One region of the Bradyrhizobium sp. 45 genome, then DNA from elsewhere that is predicted to be linked to it. Evidence: predicted binding sites of a transcription regulator. Region 1 holds the regulator's gene; each other region holds the start of a gene.
The links. The regulator LexA, encoded in region 1, represses DNA repair genes until DNA is damaged. The targets are predictions, from matches to a motif close to TGTTCNNNNTGTGTTCNG.
Positions count from the first base shown of each region.

Region 2: the regulator LexA is predicted to act here: its motif matches at 1,950-1,967, upstream of IVB42_RS27675 (UvrD-helicase domain-containing protein).
Region 3: the regulator LexA is predicted to act here: its motif matches at 2,029-2,046, upstream of recA (recombinase RecA).

Region 1 covers NZ_JADPIX010000100.1:137,842-142,353, reverse strand. Annotated here, with positions in the region: partial or broken gene IVB42_RS15615 (ComEC/Rec2 family competence protein) at 1-1,111, shown strand, start outside; gene IVB42_RS15610 (hypothetical protein) at 1,250-1,684, opposite strand; gene lexA (transcriptional repressor LexA) at 2,178-2,879, opposite strand; gene glp (gephyrin-like molybdotransferase Glp) at 3,056-4,267, opposite strand; gene IVB42_RS15595 (hypothetical protein) at 4,506-4,512, opposite strand, start outside.
Region 2 covers NZ_JADPIX010000122.1:1,516,793-1,521,304, forward strand. Annotated here, with positions in the region: gene IVB42_RS27675 (UvrD-helicase domain-containing protein) at 1-1,785, opposite strand, end outside; gene IVB42_RS27680 (DUF1328 domain-containing protein) at 2,027-2,200, shown strand; gene IVB42_RS27685 (thioesterase family protein) at 2,206-2,712, opposite strand; gene IVB42_RS27690 (FAD-linked oxidase C-terminal domain-containing protein) at 2,800-4,224, shown strand; gene IVB42_RS27695 (hypothetical protein) at 4,275-4,512, shown strand, end outside.
Region 3 covers NZ_JADPIX010000109.1:122,607-127,118, reverse strand. Annotated here, with positions in the region: gene IVB42_RS18185 (hypothetical protein) at 1-168, opposite strand, end outside; gene IVB42_RS18180 (hypothetical protein) at 309-497, opposite strand; gene IVB42_RS18175 (DUF2798 domain-containing protein) at 794-1,051, shown strand; gene IVB42_RS18170 (hypothetical protein) at 1,690-1,857, opposite strand; gene recA (recombinase RecA) at 2,121-3,209, shown strand; gene IVB42_RS18160 (hypothetical protein) at 3,313-4,299, shown strand; gene IVB42_RS18155 (hypothetical protein) at 4,309-4,512, shown strand, end outside.

The DNA of each region.
Region 1 (4,512 bases):
GATCGTGCTGGCGGTCGCGCCGGAAGCGCTGGTGCATCCGAGTTTTCAGATGTCGTTTGCGGCAACGCTCGGCTTGGTCGCACTGGTGCAAATCGGCATGCCCAATTTGTTTGCCTCGCCGGACAATTCGGCGACTGCGCGCATTGCGATGTGGGGTGGGCGCGAGATTGCGATGCTGTTCATGGCTTCGCTGATTGCGGGACTTGCGACCACGCCCTATGCCGCCTTTCATTTCCACCGTGTCACGCCGTTCGGCGTGCTCGCCAATCTCGGCGCGATGCCCGTGGTCTCTGCGCTGGTGATGCCGGCGGGGCTGTTGGGGCTGCTTGCTGCGCCGTTCGGGCTGGACAGCGTGTTCTGGTGGCTGATGGGGATTGGCATCGAGTGGATGGTCGCGGTCTCGCGCTGGGTCGCGGCCTTGCCGGGCGCGGTGGGCCGCATCCCGGCGTTCGGGATCGCGCCGCTGATCGCGGCGAGCCTGGGAATCATTGTGCTCGGCTTGTTGCGCACGCCGCTGCGCTGGTCCGGCGCCCTGGTGCTGCTGGCAGCGATCCTCTGGGGACTGTCGGCGCGGCAGCCCGACATCCTGATTGCCGGGGATGGCGCGAGCGTCGCGGTGCGGGGCAGGGACGGATATCTGCACCTGATCAGGACGAACAAGGACGGCTTTCTGCTCAAGGAATGGCTCGCTGCCGACGCCGATCCGCGCGATGCGGGCAGAGCCTCGCTTGCCGATGGCGTGTCCTGCGACGAATCCGGCTGCGTGACGCCACTGGCCGACGGGAGGCTGGTCGCGCTGGCACTGCGCGTCGACGCTCTCGCAGACGATTGCAGTCGGGCCGCCCTGGTGGTGACGACTCGTCCCGCGCCGCCCGATTGCGCGGCGATGGTGGTCGATCGGCAGCGGCTCGCCAGCCAGAGCGCGCTGGCGCTGACGCAGCGTGGTGACGGTTTTGTGGTTCAGGCAGTGAGGGCGAGAGGCACGAGCCGCCCCTGGTTGCCGGCCGGCGCCGGCGAGGGTGATTTCGACGGCAGCCTCGCGCCAAAGTCGACCGCGCCTCGCATCAAGGACGCAACGCCGGCGGACACCGACCTGCAAGCCGACGATTGATCTGATGGTGCGGAGCAACGCAGTGGTTCGGTGCGTCCGTTCGGATTCGCGGGGCGCAAACCACACCATCTCGCCGGCCACGGCCGGCGATGGCGATTCAATCCTGACCTCCGACCTCGTAGCCGGAGGGCGGCTCTGTCAGCCGATCGGCAGGTGCGTGACGGTCGGCTGCCTGTCGGCGGTGATCTGCGCCTTGTGCTCGCGCTCGGTGACCGACTGAGTCACCGGCAGTTGCAGCACCGTCGCGCGCTGGCCTTCGACGAGCTGCGTCACCAGCACGTATTTGCCGTCGGGGAATTCGATCGCATCATGATGGCGGTCGGGAACGTGCGGATCGATCTTGCCGAACTTGCCGACGCGGGAATTGATGGTGCGCGTCCAGATCCAGCGATTGTCGTAGCGGACGTCGTCGGCGAAGGCGAGCTCCGTCCCCGGCAGCAGGCAGACGGCGACGGACGGATCGGCTGCAGAGGCGAAGCCGCGCGTCGAGGTGCCGCGGAAGCTTGTCGTGACGATCGTCTCGCCGACTTCGGCGGGGCGCGACGCGACGGCATGTAGGCTGTAGTCACACATCGGGTGCTCCTCATGCTGGGATAGCAACCCGCGTCTCTTATCGAGGCGCAGGCCTCTATCAGAGTGGAAGCACGAACGCTGTGCTTGGTTGTGGGCAAATCTGCGGCTGGCTTCCGCAAGCCGCGATCACATTATCTTTCCCGAATTCAATAGGAACAAAGCTCGCCGCGATGCATTCGGGAGGCGCGTACGCGAACATTGCCAACTTGGCTGCAACGGCCGAACTTGACCGCTGGTCGCTGTTTCCTCGAACAACCGAGCCGCGAAGCGGTGCTGCTTGAAGCGGTGCTGCTTCGTCGGCGTGGCGAGGAGCCAGCGTTGGAGGAGGGGCCGGATAGTCTGTGCAGAACCAGAAAGGCTATCCAGCCGGAGCGGACGATGATCCGCTCCAATCTCTGACCGGCGATGCCGATCGGAAGCGCGCGAGGCGCCAAGCACCTCCGGCATGAAGTGCTTCCGATATGAAGTACTGCCGATAGAAAGACTCCCGGTATCAGTACTTCCGGTAAAGCCCGATCAGCTTGCCCTGAATCTTCACCCGGTTGGGCGGCAGGATGCGGACCTCATAGGCCGCGTTGGCGGGCTCGAGCGCGATCGAGGCGCCGCGACGGCGGAAGCGCTTCAGCGTCGCTTCCTCGTCGTCGATCAGCGCCACCACGATGTCGCCGGTATCGGCGCTCTCGTTGCGCTGGATCAGGGCCATGTCGCCGTCGAGAATGCCGGCTTCGACCATCGAGTCGCCGCGCACTTCCAGCGCGTAATGCTCGCCCGAGCCGAGCATGTCAGGCGGTACGCTGATAGTATGGCTGCGGGTCTGCAACGCCTCGATCGGCGTGCCGGCCGCGATGCGGCCCATCACCGGCACCGCGACGGGACGTTCGCCCTCGTCAGCGGGCAGGCTCGCGCTCGCACGCACCTTGCCGAGATTGCCCTCGATGACGCTCGGCGTGAAGCCGCGGCGGCTGCCAGCGGCTGCCTGGAGCTCCGGCAGCTTGATGACTTCAATCGCACGGGCGCGGTTGGGCAGGCGTCGGATGAAGCCACGCTCCTCGAGCGCCGTGATCAGGCGATGGATGCCCGACTTCGAGCGCAGATCGAGCGCATCCTTCATCTCGTCGAAGGAGGGCGGCACGCCGCTTTCCTTCAGACGTTCACTGATGAACCGCAGAAGCTCGTATTGTTTGCGCGTTAACATCTCGACCAAAGTCCCCCGGTTGATGTCGTCCGATTCCGAGACGCTGAATTCGGCCATAAGCCGCTGCATGCTCGAAACAAATCATGAACAGACACTATATGTTCGATACATGTTCCGCAACTGCTTAATTTACCGTGAACAGAGCAAAGTGCGCGGAACGCGCGTTGCGGGGGCGCTCAGACGGGGAGCCGCAACACTTCGCAAGCCGTGCCGGCTTCGGCCTTCGGCGCGAATGGTGCGCGGACGAGAAGTACCTGTGCTGCAGCGAGATTCGCAAGCAGCGAAGAGTCCTGATGATTGACGGGAACAACGACGCGTGTGCCATCGTCACGCTCCTCAAGATGCGCGCGCAGATAGTCCTCGCGCTGGTCGTTGGCGCCGACGTCGCGGCCGAGCACGGCGCGTTCATGGCGATGGTGAATCACTGAACGGCCCGACAGGGCGCGAATCAGCGGCACCATGAACAGGAAAGCGCACACGTAGGACGATACGGGATTGCCCGGCAGGCCGATCACACCCATTGCGCCGAGTCGCCCGTGCATCATCGGCTTGCCTGGCCGCATCGCGATCTTCCAGAACGCCATCGCGATGCCTTCGTCCCGCAGTGCCTGCTGGACCAGATCGTGGTCGCCGACCGATGCGCCGCCGGTCGTGATCAGGACGTCGGCGCCGCTCTCGCGGGCGCGGCGGATGCCGGCGGTGGTGGCCTCGAGCGTGTCGGCGGCAATACCGAGGTCGATGGTCTCGGCGCCCTCGCTGCGGGCGAGCGCGTGCAGGGCGTAGCCGTTGGAATAGACGATCTGGCCGTGGCCGGGCGTGGTGCCCGGCATCACCAGCTCGTCGCCGGTGGCGAGAATCGCGACCTTCGGACGCCTGACAACGGCAAGGTGCGGATGATTCATCCCGGCGGCGAGCGCGAGGTCTCGCTCGGTCAGACGGCTTCCCTTGCGCAGGAGCACGTCGCCCTCGCGGAAATCGACGCCGGCGGGGCGGATGTGCCGGCCGGCGATCGCGGCTTCCTTGATCGTGATGCGCTTGCCGGCGGCGACCGTGTCCTCCTGGATCACGACGGCGTCCGCGCCAAAGGGAACGACGCCGCCGGTGAAGATCCGCACGGCCTCGCCGGCTCCGACCGTCCCCTCGAACGGTCGGCCCGCTGCGACTTCGCCGATGACGGTGAGCTCCGAATCGATCGTCGCGGCGTCGGCCGCGCGCACCGCGTAGCCGTCCATCGCCGACATCGCTTGCGGCGGCTGCGTGCGCCGCGCCACGACGTCACGCGCGAGCACGCGATGGTAGGCCTCGTCGAGGGAAATCATTTCTTCCGGCAGCGGCTCTGCACCCGCCAGCACCGCGGCAAGCGCGTCAGAAACCGGCATCAAGGCCACGGCGAAAACTCCTGCTCGGCACGTTCGGGCGAATGTTCCGCACGTCTTCTAGCCGAGCGCAGGCGCAGAGGCAAAAGCGGCTGAGCAGGCACAGTCATCCCGCCCCTTCACATTGTTCCGGAAGGCAGGATCAAGCGCGTCGCGGCATGATCCGAAGGAGGTCACAGATCGGCAGGAGAGTGGTCATGGAAGCGACGAAAATCATGGCAAGGCGAGAACGCGCCATGGCCTGAATCGATCAGCTC
Region 2 (4,512 bases), on a different contig from region 1:
CTTCTGCCACATCTCGGTGTAGCCGCTCTCGTCGAGCACGATCTCGGCGAGCTCGGTGTGCGAGGTGACCTCGCGCTGGGCGCGCCAGCGGTCGAACTGGGCGACGACGTCGCGCAAGGAGCCGCGCGCCTTCGGCTTCAGCTCATCGGTCTCGACCACCGCGCGCGCCGCCTCGAACAGCGGGATGCGGCGCTTGCGGGCGTGATCGTGCAGCATCTGCACGGTGGCATCGCCCAGGCCGCGCTTGGGCGTGTTGACGATGCGCTCGAAGGCGAGATCGTCGGCCGGTGAATTGATGACGCGGAGATAAGCCAGCGCATCGCGGATCTCGGCGCGCTCGTAGAAGCGCGGGCCGCCGATGACGCGATAGGGCAGGCCGAGCGTGACGAAGCGGTCCTCGAACTCGCGCATCTGGTAGGAGGCGCGCACCAGAATCGCGATCTCGTTGAGCTTGTCGCCCTGGCGCTGGATCTGCTCGATCTCCTCGCCGATGCCGCGGGCTTCCTCTTCCGAATCCCAAGAGCCTGTTACCGTGACCTTCTCGCCGTCCTGGTCCTCGGTGCGCAGCGTCTTGCCGAGCCGGCCCTCGTTGTGGGCGATCAGGTGCGAGGCGGCGGCGAGGATGTGGCCCGTCGAGCGGTAGTTGCGCTCGAGGCGGATGACCTTGGCGCCGGGGAAATCATGGTCGAAGCGCAGGATGTTGTCGACCTCCGCGCCGCGCCAGCCATAGATCGACTGGTCGTCGTCGCCGACGCAGCAGATGTTTTTGACGTGGCGCGTCTGCTCCTTCTCCCCGCTTGCGGGGTCGCGACGAGCTTCGCTCACGCTGAGAAGGTCAGGATGAGGGGCTGCCTCCACGAGCTCAGCTTGCTGAGAGTCCCCCTCACCCGGATCGCTCGGGCGCGCAATTGCGCTGCCGGGCGATCCGACCTCTCCCCGCACGCGGGGAGAGGCAAAAGAAGTCGGCGCTTGGGACAGCAGCCGCAGCCACAGATATTGAGCGACGTTGGTGTCTTGATACTCATCGACCAGGATGAATTTGAAGCGCTGCTGGTACTGCCGCAGGATATCCGGGTGCTCGCGGAAGATGCGGATGTCCTCGAGCAGCAGATCGCCGAAATCGGCGGCGTTCAGGATCTTCAGCCGCTCCTGGTAGCTCGCATAGAGCTTGCCGCCCTTGCCGTTGGCGAACACGGCGGCTTCGCCCGACGGCACCTGCGACGGCGTCAGGCCGCGGTTCTTCCAGCCGTCGATCAGCCCGGCCAGCATGCGCGCCGGCCAGCGCTTGTCGTCGATATTGTCGGCTTGCAGAAGCTGCTTGAGCAGTCGGACCTGATCGTCGACGTCGAGCACGGTGAAGTTCGACTTGAGCTGCGCCAGCTCGGCGTGGGTGCGCAGGATGCGCCCGCCGATGGAGTGGAAGGTGCCGAGCCACGGCATGCCTTCGACGGCATGGCCGAGCATCTGACCGAGCCGATGTTTCATTTCGCGCGCGGCCTTGTTGGTGAAGGTCACCGACAGGATTTCGGATGGGCGGGCGCGGCCCTGGCTCAGGATGTGGGCGATGCGCGTGGTCAGCACGCGGGTCTTGCCGGTGCCGGCGCCGGCCAGCACCAGAACCGGCCCGTCCAGCGTCTCCACAGCCTCGCGCTGCTCCGGATTGAGCCCGGACAGGTATTGCGGGCCTACCGAGGCGCGCGCACGCGCGGCGATGCCGCCGGCTGCGGGCTGGTGGTCGGGGACGCTCTGGGACGTGATCTTGCTCGGCTCGGTCATGCGAATCATTTGCCCCACGTTGGCACCGCGGGGTGGTGAAAGGGGAGCCTTCTTAACAGGGATTGGTCCCTATATGGGGCCGCGGACAGGGGTTTTCCACGTGCGCCGAAAGCCAATTTGTTCCTGTCGGTCAGGCGAATTTCCGGCTTCAGCGGCCCGGAACCATTGTTCCGAGTTGGCGATTGGTTCTGCAAGTGAGGCGCGTCAGCCGCGCCGATCGCAGACAGACATCGAAACAGAGGTTCGGATCATGCTTAGCTGGGTAGTTACGTTTCTGGTTATCGCCCTGATCGCCGGTATCCTGGGCTTTGGCGGCCTCGCCGGCGCGTCGATCGAAATCGCCAAGATCATCTTCTTCATCGCAGTCGTGTTGTTCCTGGTCTCGGCCGTTGTCGGACTGGCACGGGGTCGTAACAGGGTTTAGCGCGCTTACCGCTTCGAGGGCATCGCCACGTTCCGGCCGATGCCCTCGGGCCGCGGGACGGCGCTGTGGGCCTTGACCACCGCTGCGATGCGCTCACGGATGTCTGGGGGAAAAGCCGCCACCTTTCGTGAGCCCATGTCGATGTGAAGCGACATGTTTTCCGATGTGGCGGACAGCCATCCTTCGGTCGCGTGCCGCAGCTCCTGGAAGGTGTGCAGCCGCTTGTCGTCGGCTTCCAGCAGCCAGACCGAGACCTGCACGAGATCGTCGAGGTGGATTTCGCGCAAATACCGCACGTGGCATTCGGCGGTGAAGGTCGAGCCGCCGCGCTCCTTCATGTAGCCCGGTCCGATCCCGAGCGTCAGCCACATCTGGTCGATCGCGCGGTCGAACATCACGTTGTAATAGGCCATGTTGAGGTGGCCGTTGTAGTCGATCCATTGCGGCTCGATCTGCATGATTGACGAGCGGAACGGCACGCCCTCGATCGTTGTGGCAGCAGTCTCCGGCATGTGTCCTTCCCCAGCTATGCGTCCGGTCGCTTGACTTGACCGGTGAGATGTCCTTTGCCACGGTTCGTCTCGTCGGGAGGAACGTCCGTGGGTACGACCATCACCAATAATCCGCCGCGGCCGGCGCCGAAAGCCCTCGCGAGCGCGCTGGAGCAACTTGCCGCGCGGTTCGGCAACCGCCTCATCACCTCGCAAGCCGTCCGCGAGCAGCACGGCCATACCACCACATGGATCGTGAACCAGCCGCCGAACGGCGTGGTGATGGCGCAGGAGACTGCCGACATCCAGGACGTGGTGCGGATCTGCGCGAAAAACGGCGTGCCTGTCATCGCCTTCGGCACCGGCACCTCGCTCGAGGGCCAGGTCAACGCACCCGCCGGCGGAATTTGCATCGACCTGCGCGACATGAACAAGGTGCTCGCGGTGCATGCCGAGGACCTCGACTGCGTGATCCAGCCCGGGGTGACCCGCAAGGCGCTCAACGAGCATCTGCGCGACCAGGGCCTGTTCTTCCCGATCGACCCCGGCGCGGACGCTTCCCTCGGTGGCATGGCCTCGACCCGCGCTTCCGGCACCAATGCGGTGCGCTACGGCACCATGCGCGACAGTGTGCTGGCGCTGAAAGTGGTCCGCGGCGACGGCGAGATCATCACGACCGGCACGCGTGCGAAGAAATCATCCGCCGGCTACGACCTGACGCATCTGTTCGTCGGCGCCGAGGGCACGCTCGGCATCATCTCGGAGCTGACCATCCGCCTGCGCGGCATCCCCGATACGATCGCGGCCGGAGCGGTGTCGTTCGAGACCGTGCACGGGGCGTGTCAGGCCGTGATCCTGGCGATCCAGACCGGCATTCCCGTGGCGCGCATCGAGCTGCTCAACGCCGCGCAGGTGCGGGCCTGCAACGCCTATTCGAAGTTGACCCTGCCCGAAACGCCGCTGCTGCTGATGGAATTCCACGGCAGCGAGATCGAGGTCGCCGAACAGTCCAAGGCCTTCGGCGAGATCGCCAGGGATTGCGGCGGCGGCGACTTCTCCTGGACCACCAAGCCGGAGGATCGCACAAAGCTGTGGCAGGCGCGGCACGACGCCTATTGGTCGGTGAAAGCGCTGCGGCCCGGCGACAGCATCGGGGTGGTCGCGACCGACGTCTGCGTGCCGATCTCGCGGCTTGCCGAATGCGTCGGCGAGACCGAGGAAGATCTCAAGCGCCTCAACCTGTTGTCGCCGATCGTCGGCCATGTCGGCGACGGCAATTTCCACTGCTCGCTGGTCTGCGACACCAACGATGCCGACGAGATGGCGCGCGGCGAGGAGTTCATGCATCGGCTGGTCGAGCGCGCGCAGGCGATGGACGGCACCTGCACCGGCGAGCACGGCATCGGTCAGGGCAAGCAGAAATACCTCAAGGCGGAGCTCGGCCCCGAGGCGATCGACGCGATGCGGGCGCTGAAAAAGGCGCTCGATCCGCAGAACATCTTCAATCCCGGGAAGATCGTACCGGAGGCGTAGCGCGCGGCGTGGCCGCCGTTTATGCTCGCTCCCTCACCACGGAGCAGGCAATGCAGTGGTTCGCGCGCAAGACGCGTCAGGACGTCTGGGACGAAGCGATCGAACGGCCGCTCGGCGACATCGAGGCCGCCGAGCGCATCCGTGCGATCTGTGACGCCGCTGCGGCGAGCGCGGCAGGTAGCGCGCGCAGCGACAAGCGCGACAGCGAGCGCTACGAGCGCGCGGCGAAAGTCGCGATGGAAATCGCGATGAAGATCTCGGATGGACTGATGCGCGACGACGCAGTCC
Region 3 (4,512 bases), on a different contig from region 1:
CATATTCCATTCGGAATTTTCCTGGAGCTTGCGGGCGATGCCGGCGGCCATGTCGGCGCAGACGCTGGTCATCTCCTTCCAAGCCAGATCGCGATCGGCAAATTCCGACGCCTGGTCGGCACAGCCGGAATAGCGGCCGTTCCGGATTCGAAAGAAGTAGAGCGGCATGGTTCGCACCGATCGCGCCTGATGGCTCCGTCCCCACGGCCATAATCCCGGCAGTCCAATCCCAAACCGTCGGCAGATCAATTCCGGTCGGCTACGGAATAGCCCCATGGACGCCAGCCCACCGATCTCGGTCCGACGGCTCAGGCCGTGTCGCGTCCGATCGCCTTCAGCTCCCGATCGATGCGCAGCTGCACCCGTCGGATCGCCAAGAGATCGATCTTGGTCTCAGTCTTGCCGGTCTTGATCTGCTCGCCGATCCGGAACTGCCACTGCCAAATGCCGGGAATTGCCGTCTTGGCGACGGTGAACTCGATGCCCCCGTGATTCATGGGCCATCTCCCACGATTCACTTCCATCACTGAGAACATGCTGGGCGGCATAATATTCCAAGAAAGCCAAACCTGTCGGTAAGCCCCGGATCGCTCACGGCTATCGCGCAAACGCACGCGCTCTGGAACATACGAAATCGAAATTCGAAAGACGCCGGCCGCCCAGCGGCGGCGCGACCTCATGCCCGTGGTTCTCCGGCCAAGAACAGAGTTCCTGGGATGGGTAAGGGCACCTTCCGGAACGCGGCGGCATGTGCCTTGCTTGGCCCGATGCGGCTAAGCAACATGGACGCGTCATGCCGGGCATTCCCCGCCGCTATTCTCATTTCGTGTTCGGAATCATCCAGTCGGGACTGACCTCGCTGATCGCCGCGGGCATCGCCAGCTTTCCCGCAGGGAACGCGCTGGACTTCCTGGCGCACTGGATGGTGTCGTGGCTGATCGCATGGGCGGCGATGCTGCCGATAGTGCTGCTCGCAGCGCCGGCGATCCGCGCCTTCTCGCTGCGGCTGACGCAGGAGGAGGGCGGTTCGCAAACCGGCCGGCCGGCATGAAAATCGGAATGAAAAAACCCCGCTTGGGAGAACCAAGCGGGGAGAAGGTTATTGGAGGCTGAGGTGCTGGGCTGCAACACCATAGCCGGGCGACCCTAGCCGGCTCAGCTTACGACAGCCTGACAAGGCCCGACGGTGGCAGCAAAAGCCGGAGCGCGGGGGCCGCAGACTGGCCCCGCACCGGTCCCAATTTCGACATCCGTTCGCACAACTCAGGACACAACCGCAGGCGAGATTTCGCGGCGACGGTGCTGCCATGGGGGAAACGTGGCGTGCCGGCAACGGGGTGGCATCATGGACAACGTAGAGCGGTCATTCGCCGCCGCGACGGCGGCTGGCTTCGTCGTGCTGGTGATCGGCATCGGGTTGCTGGTTCTGCTGTAGGCGCTGTTGGGTGCGGGAGATGGCTCCGAGGGTGGAAAGGCCCGTGCGCGCCTTTCAAAAATCGCGAAAACAACCCCATGCACAGTAGCGTGCCTACAAATTTCCCCGCCCAATCAATGGCTTACTGGTAGTATTTAGATACCATATCGGCTCGGATTCGCCTTTCACGGCCATCCGAATCCCGATACCCGTGCCGATTCCCTGAGATCAACGGGCTGCCGCTCCGGCACCGTCGCCAGCGCGGTCCCAGCGGCCTAATGAACCTTGATCGCGTCCAGCGGCAAACGGAGTTCGGCGGCACGCTCTTCGCGGTCTTTCTTGCGGAACTCGTTTTCCTTGCGCTCGAACTTGCTCAGCTCCTCCCGCGCCGCCTCCAGCAGCGGAGTGCGCCGGGTCGTATCGTGATGCGTGTTGTCCGTCATGACTGAAGTCCCCTCAGTTGCGGTCCCATCCAAGAGTCCATCCAGGAGAAGGCCGCAGACCGCGAAAGGTTCGTGCCGCAGGATGACGGAATTCTGACGGTGTGCGGGTCATCCGTCTTTGATGCGCGTCAGCCAGAGCGTGCAAATTCCCAAAAGAACATATTGCGAACCTAGAACAAATAGGGTACATTGTTTTTATCGCCGCGCCGCCTCGCCAATCGTTTGTCCCTCACGCGAATCCTCGTCATAAGGAGCACGACCCGATGTCCACCACTGCCTTGCGTATCGTCGAAGGATCCTCCATGGACAAGAGTAAAGCTCTCGCCGCCGCGCTCTCCCAGATCGAGCGTCAGTTCGGCAAGGGCTCGGTGATGAAGCTCGGCAAGAACGACCGTTCGATGGATGTCGAGGCGGTCTCTTCGGGCTCGTTGGGGCTCGATATCGCGCTCGGGATCGGCGGCCTGCCGAAGGGGCGCGTCGTGGAGATCTACGGGCCGGAATCCTCGGGCAAGACCACGCTGGCGCTGCACACGGTGGCGGAAGGGCAGAAGAAGGGCGGCATCTGCGCCTTCATCGACGCCGAGCACGCGCTCGACCCGGTCTATGCGCGCAAGCTGGGCGTCAATATCGACGAGCTCCTGATCTCCCAGCCGGACACCGGCGAGCAGGCGCTGGAAATCTGCGACACGCTGGTGCGCTCCGGCGCGGTCGACGTGCTGGTGATCGATTCGGTCGCGGCGCTGGTGCCGAAGGCCGAGCTCGAGGGCGAGATGGGCGATGCGCTGCCGGGTCTGCAGGCGCGTCTGATGAGCCAGGCGCTGCGCAAGCTGACGGCGTCCATCAACAAGTCCAATACCATGGTGATCTTCATCAACCAGATCCGCATGAAGATCGGCGTGATGTACGGCTCGCCGGAGACCACCACCGGCGGCAACGCGCTGAAATTCTATGCTTCCGTCCGCCTCGACATCCGCCGCATCGGCGCGATCAAGGAGCGTGACGAAGTGGTCGGCAACACCACGCGCGTCAAGGTCGTCAAGAACAAGCTGGCGCCGCCGTTCAAGCAGGTCGAGTTCGACATCATGTACGGCGAGGGCGTCTCCAAGATGGGCGAGATCCTCGATCTCGGCGTCAAGGCCGGCATCGTCGAAAAATCCGGCGCATGGTTCTCCTACGACAGCCAGCGTCTTGGCCAGGGCCGCGAGAATTCGAAAGCGTTCCTGAAGGCCAACCCCGACATCACCGCCAAGATCGAGACCTCGATCCGCCAGAACTCCGGCCTGATCGCCGAGCAGATTCTGGCCGGCAGCCCCGAGCGTGACGCCGACGGCGAGGAGCCGGCGGACGAGTAAGCTTCAACAGTAAAGTTTTTCGCGAGGAGCGGGCGCTGAGGACGTTGAGTTGCCGACGTCTTCGGCGCCTGTTTCGTTTGGCGTGGGGGCACCGGGTGGTGCGATGAAGCGTCTGATCTTGACCAGTTCGTCCGGAGGCCAGCTCGCACGATCCGGGTTGGCGGAGCTTGTCATCTCATCCTCGTTTCACTTTGAGTGGGGACCGCTGCCCTCGCCCGAGAAGCTCGCAGCCTATTTCGCGCCGCGTTCGGCGAATCTCGGGCCTGGTGATCATTGGTCTGATTGGGGCATCCGGTGGCCCAAGAGCATCAAGGATCGCAAAGACTTGTCCCTTGCGGACTTCTGCGAGCAATATGACTTGGTTGAACTTTGGTTCGACCCAGCTCCCCGGGATCAATTGCAGCTCGTCTGCCTGCTGGACCACCTCAGCTCCTGCTCCTCGCTGGTGCCAAAGCTTCGACTTCGACTTGTCTCATCCGAGCTGACGACAGCACACGGTGAGGATCTCGCTGCGTCCGAGCCGCACATCCATGTCGTGCCTGTTAGGGACCAGGAGTTCGAGACTGCCCGGTTGGCGTGGTCGGCCTACCGTGCGATGACCCCTGAGGCGTGCGTCGATCTCCTTCACCAGGATCTCAGTGCATTGCTGATGCTGCGCCCGGCCTTGCTCGATCTCTTGGCAGAACTGCCGTCGCCTTTCACGGGTCTCGGTGCGACCGAGATGCGATTTCTGGAGCTCCTTGCCAGAGGGTTTGCAAACACGAATGCGTTGTTTCACCTGCGCTCGCAACGGCGCACATATGTGTTCGGAGAATTTGAGTTGGGTTCGTTGCTCGAGGGGCTCGCGCTCGGCCCCAACCCCGTAGTGGCCGGGTTGGGCGACGAACTGCGCACGATCGATCGCGAAAATTTAAGAGCTCGGCACGAGGTCTATCTCCGCAGCCGGTTGTCGTTGACCGAGTTCGGCAGGGCCGTCCTGGCCCATCAGGAAGATTTCAGTCGCCACAATCCGATCGATCGCTGGTGGGGCGGCACGCACCTGACCAATGATCGGCTGTGGCGTTACGGTAATGTTTTGACGAAGCCTTGAGACCACGGCATGACGCGGCTCATTGTCACGACCGACTCGTCCATCGCCGGCGCTATTCAACAGGCGGGCCTTGCCGACCTCGTGATTGCCATCGAGCGCCGGCTGGTCTGGGGACCGTTGCCAGCCGATGCAGAGCTGGACGCATTCTTTGCGCCGCGTACGACACAGCCCCGCGGGCTTCACTGGCTCGACGATACGCCGTCCTGGCGTCTC